Regions from separate parts of the Kosakonia sacchari SP1 genome, predicted to be linked through region 2. Evidence: predicted binding sites of a transcription regulator. Region 2 holds the regulator's gene; the other holds the start of a gene.

What was found. Region 2 encodes LexA, which represses DNA repair genes until DNA is damaged. Its sites were predicted from a motif close to TNCTGTATGTACATACAGNA; they were not measured.
Region 1: uvrB (excinuclease ABC subunit UvrB) is a predicted target of LexA. The motif match lies at 5,774-5,793, and genes of this name have one in related genera.

Annotation. Positions count from the first base shown of each region.
Region 1 covers NZ_CP007215.2:3,341,634-3,349,150, forward strand. The annotation lists gene eptA (phosphoethanolamine transferase EptA) at 62-1,705, shown strand; gene pmrA (two-component system response regulator PmrA) at 1,702-2,373, shown strand; gene pmrB (two-component system sensor histidine kinase PmrB) at 2,377-3,462, shown strand; gene uvrB (excinuclease ABC subunit UvrB) at 3,676-5,697, opposite strand; gene C813_RS38825 (ABC transporter ATP-binding protein) at 6,450-7,172, shown strand; gene bioD (dethiobiotin synthase) at 7,114-7,517, opposite strand, start outside.
Region 2 covers NZ_CP007215.2:4,551,320-4,558,836, forward strand. The annotation lists gene traF (conjugal transfer protein TraF) at 1-202, opposite strand, end outside; gene zur (zinc uptake transcriptional repressor Zur) at 485-1,000, shown strand; gene C813_RS44485 (CsbD family protein) at 1,272-1,481, opposite strand; gene dinF (MATE family efflux transporter DinF) at 1,660-2,991, opposite strand; gene lexA (transcriptional repressor LexA) at 3,073-3,690, opposite strand; gene C813_RS44500 (diacylglycerol kinase) at 3,799-4,167, opposite strand; gene plsB (glycerol-3-phosphate 1-O-acyltransferase PlsB) at 4,298-6,721, shown strand; gene ubiA (4-hydroxybenzoate octaprenyltransferase) at 6,762-7,517, opposite strand, start outside.

The sequences.
Region 1 (7,517 bases), 1.2 Mb from region 2:
CTTAAGGTTGTCTTAAAAATCGGCTGTCAGCATAGCGCTACTTTCATTGCTGGATCCGAGTATGCGTATGCTTCACCTTCGTCGGCCAACCTTAAGCCGCCTCCACTTTATTCTGCTCTTTGCCGCTTATATTGCGCTGGGCCTGAATATTACGTTTTATCACCAGGCATTCATTTTATTGCCGGTGAACTCATTGCATAACTGGCTGGTTTTTCTCTCCATGCCGCTGGTCGCTTTTAGCGTCATTAATATTGTGTTGTCTCTGGCGTCGTTTGTGCGTCTTGATCGCCTGGTTATCTCACTCTTTGTGCTGGTGAGTTCGGCGGCGCAATATTTCATTTCGACGTTTGGCATTATTATCGACCGTTCGATGATCACCAATATTCTGGACACCACCCCGGCAGAAAGTTTCGCCCTGTTGTCGACAAAATTAGTGCTGACGCTGCTGCTGACAGGCATTCTGGCGATAGCTATCGCCTGGTGGATTAAAATAAAACCGGCCCGCTCCGCGTTACGCAGTGTAATGTTGCGCGTTGCCAGCATCGTAATTTCTGTGCTGGTTATCGTGGCGGTGGCGTTGCTGTTTTATAAAGATTACGCCTCGCTGTTTCGCAATAATAAAGAGCTGGTGAAATCACTCAGCCCGTCAAACTCAATTACCGCGTCACTTTCCTGGTATTCCCATAACCGCACCGCCAACCTGCCGCTGGTGAGAATTGGCGAAGATGCGCGTCAACGCCCGGAAATGCAGCACGGTCCGCACAAAAATCTCACCATTCTGGTTCTGGGTGAAACCTCGCGTGCAGCGAACTTTTCGCTCGGCGGTTATGAGCGTGAAACCAACCCGTTGTTAAAACAGGATAATGTTATTTACTTCCCGAACACGGCTTCCTGTGGGACCGCGACCGCTGTCTCCGTACCGTGTATGTTCTCCGGCATGACGCGCGCCCATTATGACGATCAACTGGCGGCGCATCAGGAAGGGTTGCTGGATATTATCCAACGCGCCGGAATTAACGTGCTATGGAATGAGAACGACGGCGGCTGTAAAGGCGCGTGCGATCGTGTTCCGCATCAGGATATGACGCAATTAAACTTGCCGGATTACTGTATTAAAGGCGAATGCCAGGATGAGATCTTATTCCACGATCTCGCCAGTTATATCGATAAATTGCAGGGCGACGGGATGATTGTATTACACACCATTGGCAGCCATGGGCCGACGTATTACAACCGCTATCCGGCGCAGTTCCGTAAATTTACACCGACCTGCGATACCAATGAAATTCAGACCTGCTCACAGCAGCAGCTGATAAATACCTACGACAATACCATTTTGTATGTCGATTATATTGTTGATAAAGCGATAAAATTGCTGCAATCGAAGCAGGATAAATTCACCACCAGCCTGGTTTATCTCTCCGATCACGGTGAGTCGCTTGGCGAAAATGGCGTTTATTTACACGGCCTGCCGTACTCCATCGCGCCGGAAACACAAAAACATGTTCCGCTGCTGATTTGGCTGTCGCAGGAGTATCAAGCGCGTTATGCCGTGAACAGCCAGTGTCTGCAAAAAAATGCGCGGGAGAAGGCGGTTTCACAGGACAACCTCTTCCCGACGATGTTGGGTATACTGGGTGTCAGCACGAAAGAGTACCGTGCTGAAGACGATCTTTTAACCGCGTGCCGGGGGCAGTTGAAATGAAGATTCTGGTGGTTGAGGATGATGCTCTGCTGTTGCAGGGGTTGATTCTGGCGATGCAAAGCGAAGGGTACGCCTGCGATGGCGTTTCTACCGCACATGAAGCTGCGCTGTGTCTGGCGAACGGTCATTACAGCCTGCTGGTGCTCGATTTGGGTCTGCCGGATGAAGACGGTTTACATCTGCTCACCCGATTGCGCCGCGAAAAATATACGCTGCCGGTATTGATCCTCACCGCCCGCGATACGCTTGAAGATCGCGTTGCGGGGCTGGATACCGGTGCAGACGACTACCTGGTTAAACCCTTTGCGCTGGACGAGCTGAACGCCCGCATTCGCGCGCTGCTGCGCCGCCATAATAATCAGGGCGATAACGAAATCAGCCACGGTAATCTGACGCTGAATGTAACACGCCGCCAGGCGTGGCTGGATGAACAGTTGCTGGAGCTGACGCCAAAAGAGTACGCCCTGCTGTCGCGCCTGATGCTGAAAGCCGAAAGCCCGGTACACCGGGAGATCCTCTATAACGATATTTACAACTGGGATAACGAACCGTCGACGAACACGCTGGAAGTGCATATCCATAATTTGCGCGACAAAATCGGCAAATCGCGTATCCGCACAGTGCGTGGGTTTGGTTATATGCTGGTGCAACCGCAGGAACGGAGCTGATTGATGGCGCTCTTCAACTTCAGGCGCTGGAGTATGCGCCGCCGTTTGTTACTCACCATTGGTGGCATTCTGGTGTTTTGCCAGCTGGTCAGCGTGTTCTGGCTGTGGCATGAAAGCGAAGAGCAAATACAGCTGCTGGTGCAGGCAGCCATTCATAACCACAACAATCGCAAACATATCGAGCATGAAGTCCGCGAAGCGGTGGCCAGCCTGCTGGTACCAAGCCTGCTGATCATCGGACTGGCGCTGCTGCTCTGTATGCAGGCGGTAAAAACCATTACCCGTCCGCTGCTTGAGTTGCAGGAAGAACTGAATAAACGCACGCCGAACAACCTGCAACCCATCACGCTGAACAATAGCGTCAGCGAAGTGGAAGCTGTGACCTCATCGATTAACGAGCTGGTCTCCCGCCTGACGCTAACCCTCGACAGGGAGCGATTGTTTACCGCCGACGTTGCCCATGAGCTGCGTACGCCGCTGGCCGGGTTACGTCTGCATCTGGAATTGATGGCGAAAACCAGCGGTATCAACGTCGACCCACTGGTGCAACGACTTGAGCAAATGACGGAAAACATTGCTCAATTGTTGCTGCTGGCACGCGTCGGGCAGTCATTCTCCGCCGGTAGTTACCAGCAGGTGATGCTGTTGCAGGATGTGGTGCAACCCATTCGCAGTGAACTGGAACAGATGCTGACCGCGCGCCAACAGATGCTGGAAATTGCAGAGCCAGAAAAGGACATTGCGGTCGCCGGTGATGCCACGCTGCTGCGGTTACTGGTGAGAAACCTGGTCGAAAACGCCCACCGCTATAGCCCGACAGGATCGACCATTACCGTACGTATCGAAAACGCTGCAACACCGGTACTGGCGGTGGAAGATGAAGGGCCGGGTATTGATGAAAGCCGCAGCGGAGAGCTCAGTAAAGCCTTCGTGCGTATGGACAGCCGCTACGGCGGCGCAGGCCTGGGATTAAGCATTGTGTCGCGTATCGCACAACTGCATGACGCGCAGTTCTTTTTGCACAACCGGCTGACGCAATCTGGCGTACGGGCGTGGGTAAAATTTCTCCCCGGTGCCCGCCAGGCGTAAATCAGTAAGTCAGCACCCACAGACGGGCAAAACCAATCACTAGCGCCAGCACGAAAGCGACAGCGAAAAACTCACGAACCTTAAATTGTTGCATCAGATTGCCCTCCAGAATACCGGTGGGCAGTGTGTCAGGCGTAGGTTAAGCCAACATTAAGAGAGCCCGGACAGGCTCTCTTTTTTGCTATTTTGTGCGGTCATATCACCGCGCTGATTTCAGGATGCGGCAATAAACAGATCGCGCAGCTGGTGCAACTGGTCGCGTACTTTCGCCGCCTCTTCGAACTCCAGGTTCTGCGCATGCTGCATCATCTGGCCTTCGAGTTCGTGGATTTTCTGCTGCAGCGCTTTTGGTGTGAGCGCCAGTTCAGCCGCTTCCACCTGAGCAGGTGTACGCGTTTTACCACGCCCTTTCGCGCGCGTCTTCGCTAGCCCTTCGCCAAGCGCCAGAATATCCACCACTTTCTTGTTCAGGCCCTGCGGGGTAATGCCGTGCTCTTCGTTATAGCGTTGCTGTTTCTCACGACGACGCTCGGTTTCGCCAATCGCTTTCGCCATCGACGGTGTGATCTTGTCGCCATACAGAATCGCTTTACCGTTGATGTTACGTGCCGCGCGGCCAATCGTCTGGATAAGTGAGCGTTCAGAACGCAAGAAGCCCTCTTTGTCGGCATCCAGAATCGCCACCAGCGAGACTTCCGGCATATCCAGCCCTTCACGCAGCAAGTTGATGCCGACCAGCACATCGAACTCGCCAAGGCGCAAATCGCGGATAATTTCCATACGTTCAACCGTGTCGATATCCGAGTGCAGATAACGCACCCGTTCGCCGTGCTCTTCCAGATACTCCGTGAGATCTTCCGCCATGCGTTTGGTCAGCGTCGTCACCAGCACACGTTCGTTAATGGCGGCGCGCTGGCGAATTTCAGAGAGCAAATCGTCCACCTGGGTCGCCACCGGGCGCACTTCAATCACCGGATCGAGCAGACCGGTCGGGCGCACCACCTGATCAATCACTTCGCTGCCCGATTTCTCCAGCTCGTAATTGCCCGGCGTTGCCGAAACATAAATTGACTGCGGTGCCAGCGCTTCAAACTCTTCAAATTTTAACGGTCGGTTATCCAGCGCCGACGGCAGACGGAAACCATACTCCACCAGCGTCTCTTTACGCGCGCGGTCACCACGATACATCCCGCCGATCTGCGGAATAGTCACGTGTGATTCGTCGATTACCAGCAGACCATCGGCGGGCAGGTAGTCGAACAGCGTCGGCGGCGGCTCGCCCGGCCCGCGCCCGGAAAGATAGCGCGAGTAGTTTTCAATCCCCGAGCAGTAGCCCAGCTCGTTCATCATTTCCAGGTCGAACTGGGTACGCTGGCTGAGCCGCTGCTCTTCCAGCAGTTTATTATTTTCCAGCAGCGACTTACGGCGTTCTGCCAGCTCAACTTTGATCTCTTCCATCGCCTGCACGATCCGCTCGCGCGGCGTCACGTAGTGCGTTTTCGGGTAGATGGTGAAGCGTTGAATGCCCGACTCAATATGACCGGTCAGAGGGTCGAACAACGACAGGCGCTCGACTTCTTCATCGAATAATTCGATACGCAGCGCCAGATCGTCAGATTCTGCCGGGAACACATCAATAACTTCGCCGCGTACGCGGAAAGTGCCGCGCTGGAATGCCTGATCGTTGCGGGTATATTGCAGCTCCGCCAGGCGGCGCAGGATCGCGCGTTGATCGATGATCATGCCCTTAGTCAGGTGCAGCATCATTTTCAGGTAGAGATCCGGATCGCCCAGACCGTAGATCGCGGAAACGGAGGCCACCACAATTACATCGCGACGCTCCAGCAGCGCCTTCGTCGCTGACAGACGCATCTGCTCAATATGTTCGTTCACCGAGGCATCTTTCTCAATGAAAGTGTCAGAGCTTGGTACATACGCTTCCGGCTGGTAGTAATCGTAGTAAGAGACAAAATACTCCACCGCGTTATCCGGGAAGAACTCTTTCATTTCACCATACAGCTGCGCGGCCAGCGTTTTGTTCGGTGCCAGCACCATTGTCGGGCGCTGGAGATCGGCAATCACATTGGCGACGGTGAAAGTCTTCCCTGAACCCGTCACCCCGAGCAGCGTCTGGTGCGCCAGGCCGTCTTCCAGACCTTCCTTGAGGCGGCGGATAGCTTCAGGCTGATCGCCGGAAGGACGAAAAGCGGAATTCAGTTTGAACGGTTTACTCATGAACGGCTACCTGATGAAGGAATGAGCGGGCAGGTAACACATTTTACTCACCCTGTTCACTTTTGCCAATAAATAACACTGGATGAAAAAACAGTAGCGAAACAGGCAATCTGTACTACTCCCCGTTAGGGCACCGCTTCTCCCCTCAAATTTCTGCGCGGACAAGATAAAACACTAACCCTTTCAGGTTATCCCCAAAATTTTTCCTCTTTTAACATTTGTCAAGCAAGCCTTTGAAAGTTTTGTGGCAGCGGGTGACACTTTTCTTACAGGCATTGCTTTTATATAACCAATTGATTATTAAAGTTAATATCAAAAAGACGTGTTTAACACCAATTCAGGCGCAACCCGCGTCCTCTCTCGCTTGCCGCATGTTTTCTAACTCTAATACACAAGGTTATCCACAGGAATAGTGGATAACTGCCGCCAGGCCGGATGCCTAGCCTTCCCGCCAAATCCCATTTTGTCCCAGGCGGGTGGCGCTAAAAATTTATTATCTTTTCTTTTTGATAATTATCGGCAAACGAAACGCAGGATCCGCATGAGATCATTCTCACAGATCCAGCGATTGCTGCACCACAACTCAACACTGCAAGCACTGGCAAAGTGCAGAATTTTTACCTGGCTTCTTCCCTCCTCACGTTTTAAAAGCCACTTTTCTCAGCGGCATCCGAAAAAAAAGCCTTTTTTATGTTCTGGCAAGCCTTTTGCAGAATCATCGTGGTCATCAGATCCGAAACAAGGAGCGGACAATGTTGAGCTTACGGGCAGTAAACCAGTATTACGGTAATCAGCATACATTGTGGAATGTCGACCTCGATTTATCCCCCGGGGTCTGCACATCAGTTATTGGGTTGCCAGGCATGGGCAAGACGACACTGGTGAATTGCATCACTGGCTATTTACCTATTGAAAGCGGCAGCATGATTTGGCAGGACGTGGGCGCACCGCCGCGCGATTTGCTCTCTTTGCAAGCTGAACACCGCAGCGCCATCGGCATCAGCTATGTGCCGCAGGACAGGCGGATTTTTTCGCAACTTACCATTGAGGAAAATCTGCACGTCGCGATGCGCGCCGGCAGTGAACCGGGCAGCGCAGTGCGGCGGGATATTTACGATTTGTTCCCCGAACTGTATGAGCTGCGCCAGGTACGTGGCGCGGAGTTGTCAGAGGATAATCAACAACAGTTAGCGATGGCGCGGGCGCTGGTTACGCACCCACGGCTGTTGATCCTCGATGAGCCAACGCGCGGTCTGGGGCAGGCTTTTATTCATAAACTTGGCAATTTGATCGTGCGGCTCAACCAGGAGTTTGGCATGACCATTCTGCTGGCTGAACAGCACTTGTCATTTATTCGCCGGGTCGCCGACCGTTTCTGCCTGCTGCACCGCGGGCGCAATGTCGCGCAGGGCGACGTTAAACTGCTTGATGATCCGCTGCTCTCAAAGTGGATGACACCGGAGTCAGGACACTGAGATCAAGATAATGACCCGTTTTTTCTTTTTCCGGTGCGTGGGCAAACCAGGGAATTTCGCCAATCAGCGGAGCCTGCATCACGCGCCGAAGCGTTGCCAGATACTCCGGGTGTCGTCTGCCTGGCTGCACCACATCGTTGGCAATCCAGCCCGCCAGCCGTAACCCCGCCTGGCGAACCGCTTGCGCGGTTAACATGGCATGGTTGATACAGCCAAGTTTTACGCCAACGACCAGAATCACCGGCAGCTGTTCCTGCACCACCCAATCGGCGAAAGTGAACGTCTCTGAAAGCGGCGTAAACCAGCCCCCTGCACCTTCAACCAGCAGCCACTCCGCTTGTACTT
Region 2 (7,517 bases):
TCGTGACGTCATCTTCCGGCTTGGCTTTCGCCAGCAACGCCGGGTTGATGAGTGCCCCACTACCATAATTTGCCGATGCAACCCCCGTTCCTCCCATTGCATCGTTACGTGCTTCTGCCCAGGTATTGGCTGCTCCTGCTTGATTTGCCGCAAAGAAGGAGACAGCGATAGCGACCACTGAAAGTTTACGTTTTTTATTCACAATATGTGTCTCGTAGCCAGATGAGTTTTTTAAGCCTGTTTATTTTAAAAGAAACAGGAATTCACTATTGCTGCGAACAACGACCAAAAAAGAAGCTAAATCAAGTGAACGTACAGGATATATATGAACGTTATAGTTATTGAGGAAACTCTCAATATTTATAGAAGAGGATATTCATTTCGGGAAGGAAAGTGAGAAAAGGAGTTTACGGGCGGCGATCTCGGTGTTTTGGGCAGGACATGGTAAAGTGTGGGTTTCTATTTCCCCGACCAGAGAGCGCAAATGGATAAGACCACTTCGCAAGAGATGTTAGTGCAGGCTGAAAAGCTGTGCGCGCAGCGCAATGTGCGCCTGACTCCCCAGCGCCTTGAAGTATTGCGATTACTAAGCCTGCAACAAGGGGCGATCAGCGCCTATGATTTGCTTGATCTGCTGCGCGAAAGCGAGCCGCAAGCAAAGCCCCCTACCGTTTATCGCGCGCTTGATTTCCTGCTGGAGCAAGGATTTGTCCACAAGGTTGAGTCCACGAACAGCTATGTGCTGTGTCATCTTTTTGATCAGCCGACTCATACTTCTGCGATGTTCATTTGTGACCGCTGTGGTTCGGTGAAAGAAGAACAGGCCGAAGGCGTGGAAGATATTATGCATGCGCTGGCGGCGAAAATGGGTTTTGCCCTGCGCCATAATGTCATTGAAGCCCATGGTCTGTGTGCGGCTTGTGTGGAAGTGGAAGCCTGCCGCCATCACGATCATTGCCAGCATGACCATAGCGTCCCGCTAAAGAAAAAATCGCGATAATAGTCTCTCGTCTTTTTTCGGCTATTTATTACCTACGCCACAACTTGCCAGGTTTCGCTTTTTAACGACGGCGAGCAAGCACATACTGCGACAGCCCTAAGTCAGGCAAGCTTAAACAGAGGGATGCGATTAGAACGCAAAATCTGGAAGCTTGTAAGCCAAATGAATGCGGTTCGAGCTCATAGATGTGGAATCTGGGGGGTGGTACATCCTTGTACCTTCGGGCAGGGTAGCCTTTCAGAGGGTTAACACATTTGAGGGGATGTGTTGGCTACCAACGGTAATCATTACGCGTTTCCCAGTCCGTCACTTCTTTTTCCGCCTGATCTTTCGCGTAACCGTAACGTTCCTGGATTTTACCCACCAACTGATCACGTTTACCTTCAATGATCGTCATATCGTCATCGGTGAGCTTGCCCCATTTCTCTTTTACAGTACCTTTAAACTGTTTCCAGTTACCGCCGACTTCGTCTTTATTCATCATGGACTCCTTATCGTTCGGTTTAAAATGACGTTCTCGCCGTGCTGAACGTACTGATTATTGTAGTCAGGGATTCGGCATTATGAATTTTATTCGGAATCTTTAACCATCCAATAAGATAAAAGCAGCGTAAACGAGGCGAGAAAAATCGTACACAACGACGAGAAATAAAGCGGGATCAACAATCTGTAGCAGCAAACCAACTGTTGTTACGCCAGTGGCGACGCCATATCAGCGCCAGCGTCAGCCCACGCAGAGCAAGGAACACAGCGAGCGACAGCCACAAACCGTGATTACCCAAGACAGGCACGGTGAGTAGCGTAACGGCAAACCCTGCCGCCGCCAGCGCCATGCTGTTACGCATTTCGGCCGCGCGCGTCGCACCGACAAACATACCGTCCAGCAGATAACACCACACTCCCACTAACGGTAAGATGACCTGCCAAATCAGATAATGCCCGGCAAGCTGTTGCAGCGCGGGTAGCGACGTTAACAACGCGATAATTTGCTGACCCGCCAGTGCATAGACAACAGCAAAGAACAGCGCTACCAGACCGGCCTGCCGGCAAGCAGCCCGCCAGATATGCATCAATTGGCTGCTGTCTCTGGCACCGTAAGCCTGCCCGGAGTGGGCTTCAACCGCATACGCGAAACCATCCAGCGCATAGGCGGTAAAGGTCAAAAACATCATCAGCACCGCGTTTGCCGCCACCGTCTCATCCCCGAGTCGGGCGCCAAACACCGTTATCGAACCAAAGCAGAGTTGCAGCAGCAGCGAACGCAGCATGATATCGCGGTTCAGCGCCAGCAAACGCCGCACGCCGCCGCGCCATGCATTTTTCAGTGTCAGTAATGGAATGCCGCGCATCACCAGTACGTGTCGCACCATCCATAAGCCAATGGCGAAGGTGGCATATTCCGCGATGACCGTGGCAAGTGCTGCACCTTGCACATTCATATGCAGCCCCATGACCAACCACAGATCGAGCACGATATTGAGCAGGTTCCCCACCACCAACAATATCACGGGTGCGCGCGCATACTGCACGCCGAGCAACCAACCGAGCAATACCAGATTGCCCAGCGAAGCGGGTGCGCTCAACCAGCGGATATCCAGGAACCGTCGAGCCTGTTCCAGCACCGCCTCGCTGCCGCCGGTGATATGCAGCGCCAGATCGATAAGTGGCGTGCGCAGCAGAGTAATTAACACACCGGCTCCAAGCGCCAGCAGCAAAGGCTGGACTAACGCCCGCGCCAGCGCGGGCGCATTCTTCGCGCCGAACGCCTGAGCTGTTAGCCCGGTGGTGCTCATGCGCAAAAAAAGCAGCAGCATAAAGAGGAAACTGGTCGCCGTTGCGCCAATCGCTACGCCGCCCAGGTAAACCGGGCTGTCCAGATGCCCCACTACCGCCGTATCCACCAGCCCCAGCAACGGGACGGTGATATTCGAGAAGATCATCGGCAGCGCAAGCCGCCAGAGCGCTTTGTCGGATGCGGTTAGCAGAGGCATGGTATGAATGTGAACATTAGTGAGGGAAAAGTAGAGATCGCTGCGGAACCTGAATCAGCCCCGCAGCAGAGCGAATGTGCGTTACAGCCACGCGCCATTACGAATGACACCGACCGCTAACCCTTCGATGGTGAAGTTTTGATCGCGCAGATCGACGACGATCGGCGAAAACTCGCTGTTTTCAGGCAACAGTTCGACCGTGTTACCCTGTTTTTTCAGACGTTTGACCGTCACTTCGTCTTCAATACGCGCAACAACAACCTGGCCGTTACGTACATCCTGCGTTTTGTGCACCGCCAGCAGATCGCCATCCATAATGCCAATGTCACGCATCGACATGCCGCTAACGCGCAGAAGGAAATCTGCGTGAGGTTTAAAGAGGCTCGGATCGACCTGGTAATGGCCTTCGATATGCTGCTGCGCCAGCAGCGGCTCACCCGCAGCGACGCGACCAATCAGCGGCAAACCAATATCGTCCTCTTCTTCTTCAAGCAACAGGCGAAGACCGCGTGATGCGCCAGATACGATTTCGATAACCCCTTTGCGCGCCAGCGCTTTGAGGTGTTCTTCCGCCGCATTTGGGGAACGGAACCCCAATTGCTGTGCGATTTCCGCACGCGTTGGTGGCATACCGGTTTGAGTGATGCGATCGCGAATAAGATCGAACACCTCTTGCTGCCTGGCCGTTAATGCTTTCATCCCGCCCCCTGGGTGTATATACAGTTATGCTGTGAGTATATACAGCTAAAGGCGATTTTGGAACCAAATTTAAGCAAAAAACCATGGCGTTATCGAATTCTGGAAGCGTTATCCAAAATGTGACCAGAGTAATGCGATCCAGGTAAACATTGCCAGCAGGATGGACATCAGCACCGCCGCCGACCCCATATCCTTCGCCCGCCCGGAAAGTTCATGGAATTCCGAACCAATACGGTCTACTACGGCTTCGATGGCACTGTTCAGAATTTCGACAATCATTACCAGCGTCACAGAACCAATCAGCAGTACGCGCGTCATGGTGTCAATATCGAGCCAGCAAGCGATTATAATTGCCAGGATAACCGCAACGGATTCCTGACGAAATGCCGCTTCATTAATCCAGGCGGCGCGAACGCCTTTCCAGGAATATCCAGCGGCTTTAATGATCCGGGTGAAACCGGTAGTATTATTAGCCATTTAAAAGAACCTTTTTATTAAATTGGCGTCAATGTCTCAGCAAGCGCGCAGCGGTACAACAGAAATTATGTGCGCTTTCTGATATTCTTGCGGCGCAATGGCACTATTAACCAGAGGCTTTACATCCTTTATGTCCGGCTGGCCACGAATTTACTACAAATTACTGAATTTACCATTAAGCGTGCTGGTAAAAAGTAAATCGATCCCCGCAGAACCTGCACAGGAACTGGGTCTCGATACATCACGCCCCATCATGTACGTGCTGCCTTATAACTCAAAGGCTGACTTACTGACTTTACGCGCGCAATGTCTGGCGCATGAGCTGCCCGATCCCCTGGAACCGCTGGAAATCGACGGCGCGTTGCTGCCGCGTTTCGTGTTTATCCACGGCGGCCCGCGCGTGTTCACCTATTACGCGCCGAAAGAAGAGTCGATCAAGCTGTTCCACGACTACCTGGATTTACACCGCAGCCATCCCGATTTGGATGTGCAAATGGTGCCAGTATCGGTGATGTTTGGCCGTTCGCCCGGGCGCGAAAAAGGCGAAATTAACCCGCCGCTGCGCATGCTGAACGGCATCCAGAAATTTTTTGCTGTTTCCTGGCTTGGCCGCGACAGCTTTGTGCGTTTCTCACCACCGGTTTCGCTGCGCCGTATGGCGACCGAGCACGGCACCGATAAAATTATCGCGCAGAAACTGGCGCGCGTGGCGCGTATGCACTTTGCCCGCCAGCGTCTGGCCGCAGTAGGCCCGCGCCTGCCGGCGCGTCAGGATTTATTTAACAAATTGCTCTCTTCAAAGGCGATTGCCCGCGCCGTTGAAGATGAAGCGCGCAGCAAAAAGATCTCCCATGATAAGGCGCAGCAAAACGCCATCGCGCTGATGGAAGAGATTGCCGCGAACTTCTCCTACGAGATGATCCGCCTGACTGACCGCATTCTGGGTTTTACCTGGAACCGTCTCTACCAGGGCATTAACGTGCATAATGCCGAGCGCGTACGTCAGCTGGCGCACGACGGCCACGAAATTGTCTATGTGCCCTGCCATCGCAGCCATATGGACTACCTGTTACTCTCCTATGTGCTCTATCACCAGGGGCTGGTGCCGCCGCATATCGCTGCTGGTATCAACCTGAATTTCTGGCCTGCCGGGCCGATTTTCCGCCGGCTGGGCGCTTTCTTTATTCGCCGGACATTTAAAGGCAACAAGCTTTATTCCACCGTGTTCCGTGAATATCTGGGTGAGCTGTTCAGCCGCGGTTATTCGGTGGAGTACTTCGTTGAGGGTGGACGTTCGCGCACCGGGCGTTTGCTGGATCCGAAAACCGGTACGCTGTCGATGACCATCCAGGCGATGCTACGCGGCGGTACGCGCCCCATCACGCTGGTACCGATTTACATCGGGTATGAACACGTGATGGAAGTGGGTACTTACGCCAAAGAGCTGCGTGGCGCGACGAAAGAGAAAGAGAGCTTGTTGCAGATGGTGCGTGGCTTAAGCAAGCTGCGTAACCTCGGTCAGGGTTATGTGAACTTCGGCGAACCGATCCCGCTGATGAACTACCTGAATCATCATGTTCCGGAGTGGCGCGAAGCCATCGATCCGATTGAATCCATCCGCCCGGCGTGGTTAACGCCAACGGTGAACACCATTGCCGCTGACCTGATGGTGCGCATCAACAACGCCGGTGCGGCTAACGCCATGAACCTGTGTTGTACCGCGCTGCTGGCCTCCCGCCAGCGTTCACTGACGCGCGAGCAACTGACCGAGCAGTTAAGCTGTTATCTTGAGCTGATGCGCAACGTGCCTTATTCGCCAGATTCGACCACGCCTTCGGCCAGCGCCAGCGAGCTTATCGATCACGCGCTGCAGATGAACAAGTTCGAAGTCGAGAAAGACACCATCGGCGATATCATCATTCTGCCGCGTGAGCAGGCGGTGTTGATGACGTACTACCGCAACAACATTGCGCATATGCTGATGCTGCCGTCGCTGCTGGCAGCCATTGTTACTCAGCACCGCGCGATCTCCCGTAGCGAGATCCTGCGCTACGTCGAGTTACTCTACCCGATGCTGAAAGCCGAGCTGTTCCTGCGCTGGGAAAAAGCGGAGCTGGCACAAGTGCTGGAGAACCTGACGCAAGAGCTACTGCGCCAGGGCTTGTTGACGGTGAAAGACGATCGTCTGAGCATCAATCCGGCGCACTCCCGCACCTTGCAACTGCTGGCAGCAGGCGCGCGCGAAACCTTACAGCGTTACGCCATTACTTTCTGGCTACTGAGCGCCAATCCGGCGATGAACCGCAGCACGCTGGAAAAAGAGAGCCGCACGCTGGCGCAGCGCTTGTCGGTACTGCACGGCATCAACGCGCCGGAGTTCTTCGATAAAGCGGTATTCAGTACGCTGGTGCTGACGCTGCGCGATGAAGGTTATATCAGCGATACCGGCGATGCGGATCCGGCACGTACCTTAAACGTGTACCAGATGCTGGCGGACTTGATAACGTCGGATGTGCGTCTGACGATTGAGAGCGCGACGCAAGCGGAAGCGTGAGGGTAAATTTTCCCCTCTCTTCACGGAGAGGGGAAAAAACTCAAGGCAAATGCAGATAACTTAACGCCAGCCCTAAAAACAGCACCAGCCCAACATAGTTATTGTTCATAAACGCTTTAAAACAGGCATCGCGGTCGCGACCAGCAATCAATGTTTGCTGGTAAACAAACAGCGCACCGGCAATCAGCACCGTCCCGTAATACGTCCAGCCCAGCCCATTCAGCCAGCCAATAGACGCCATCAGCACCAGCACAGCCACCTGCAAAATCCCGATAATCAGCTTGTCGAAACGACCAAACAAGATAGCCGTCGACTTAATACCAATCTTCACATCGTCATCACGGTCAACCATCGCATACTGCGTATCGTACGCGACTGCCCACAGGATATTGGCGAGAAACATGATCCAGCAGCTCAGCGGCACAGACTCACTCACGGCGGCAAACGCCATTGGAATCGACCAGCCGAACGCTGCGCCGAGCACCACCTGCGGCAGGTGCGTATAACGCTTCATAAACGGGTAAACCCACGCCAGCGCCAGCGCCGCGACGGAGAGCAAAATGGTCATCACATTCAGCGTCAGCACCAGCGCGAAGGCCAGCAGCACCAGCACCACAAACAGCACCCGCGCTTCATTTTCCGTTACCGCGCCGCTTGGCAACGGGCGATTCGCCGTGCGTTTAACATGACCATCAAATTTACGATCCGCATAGTCATTGACCACGCAACCGGCAGCGCGCATCAGCCAGACGCCCGCGACAAAAACCAGCAAAATCCACAGCGGCGGCACGCCCGG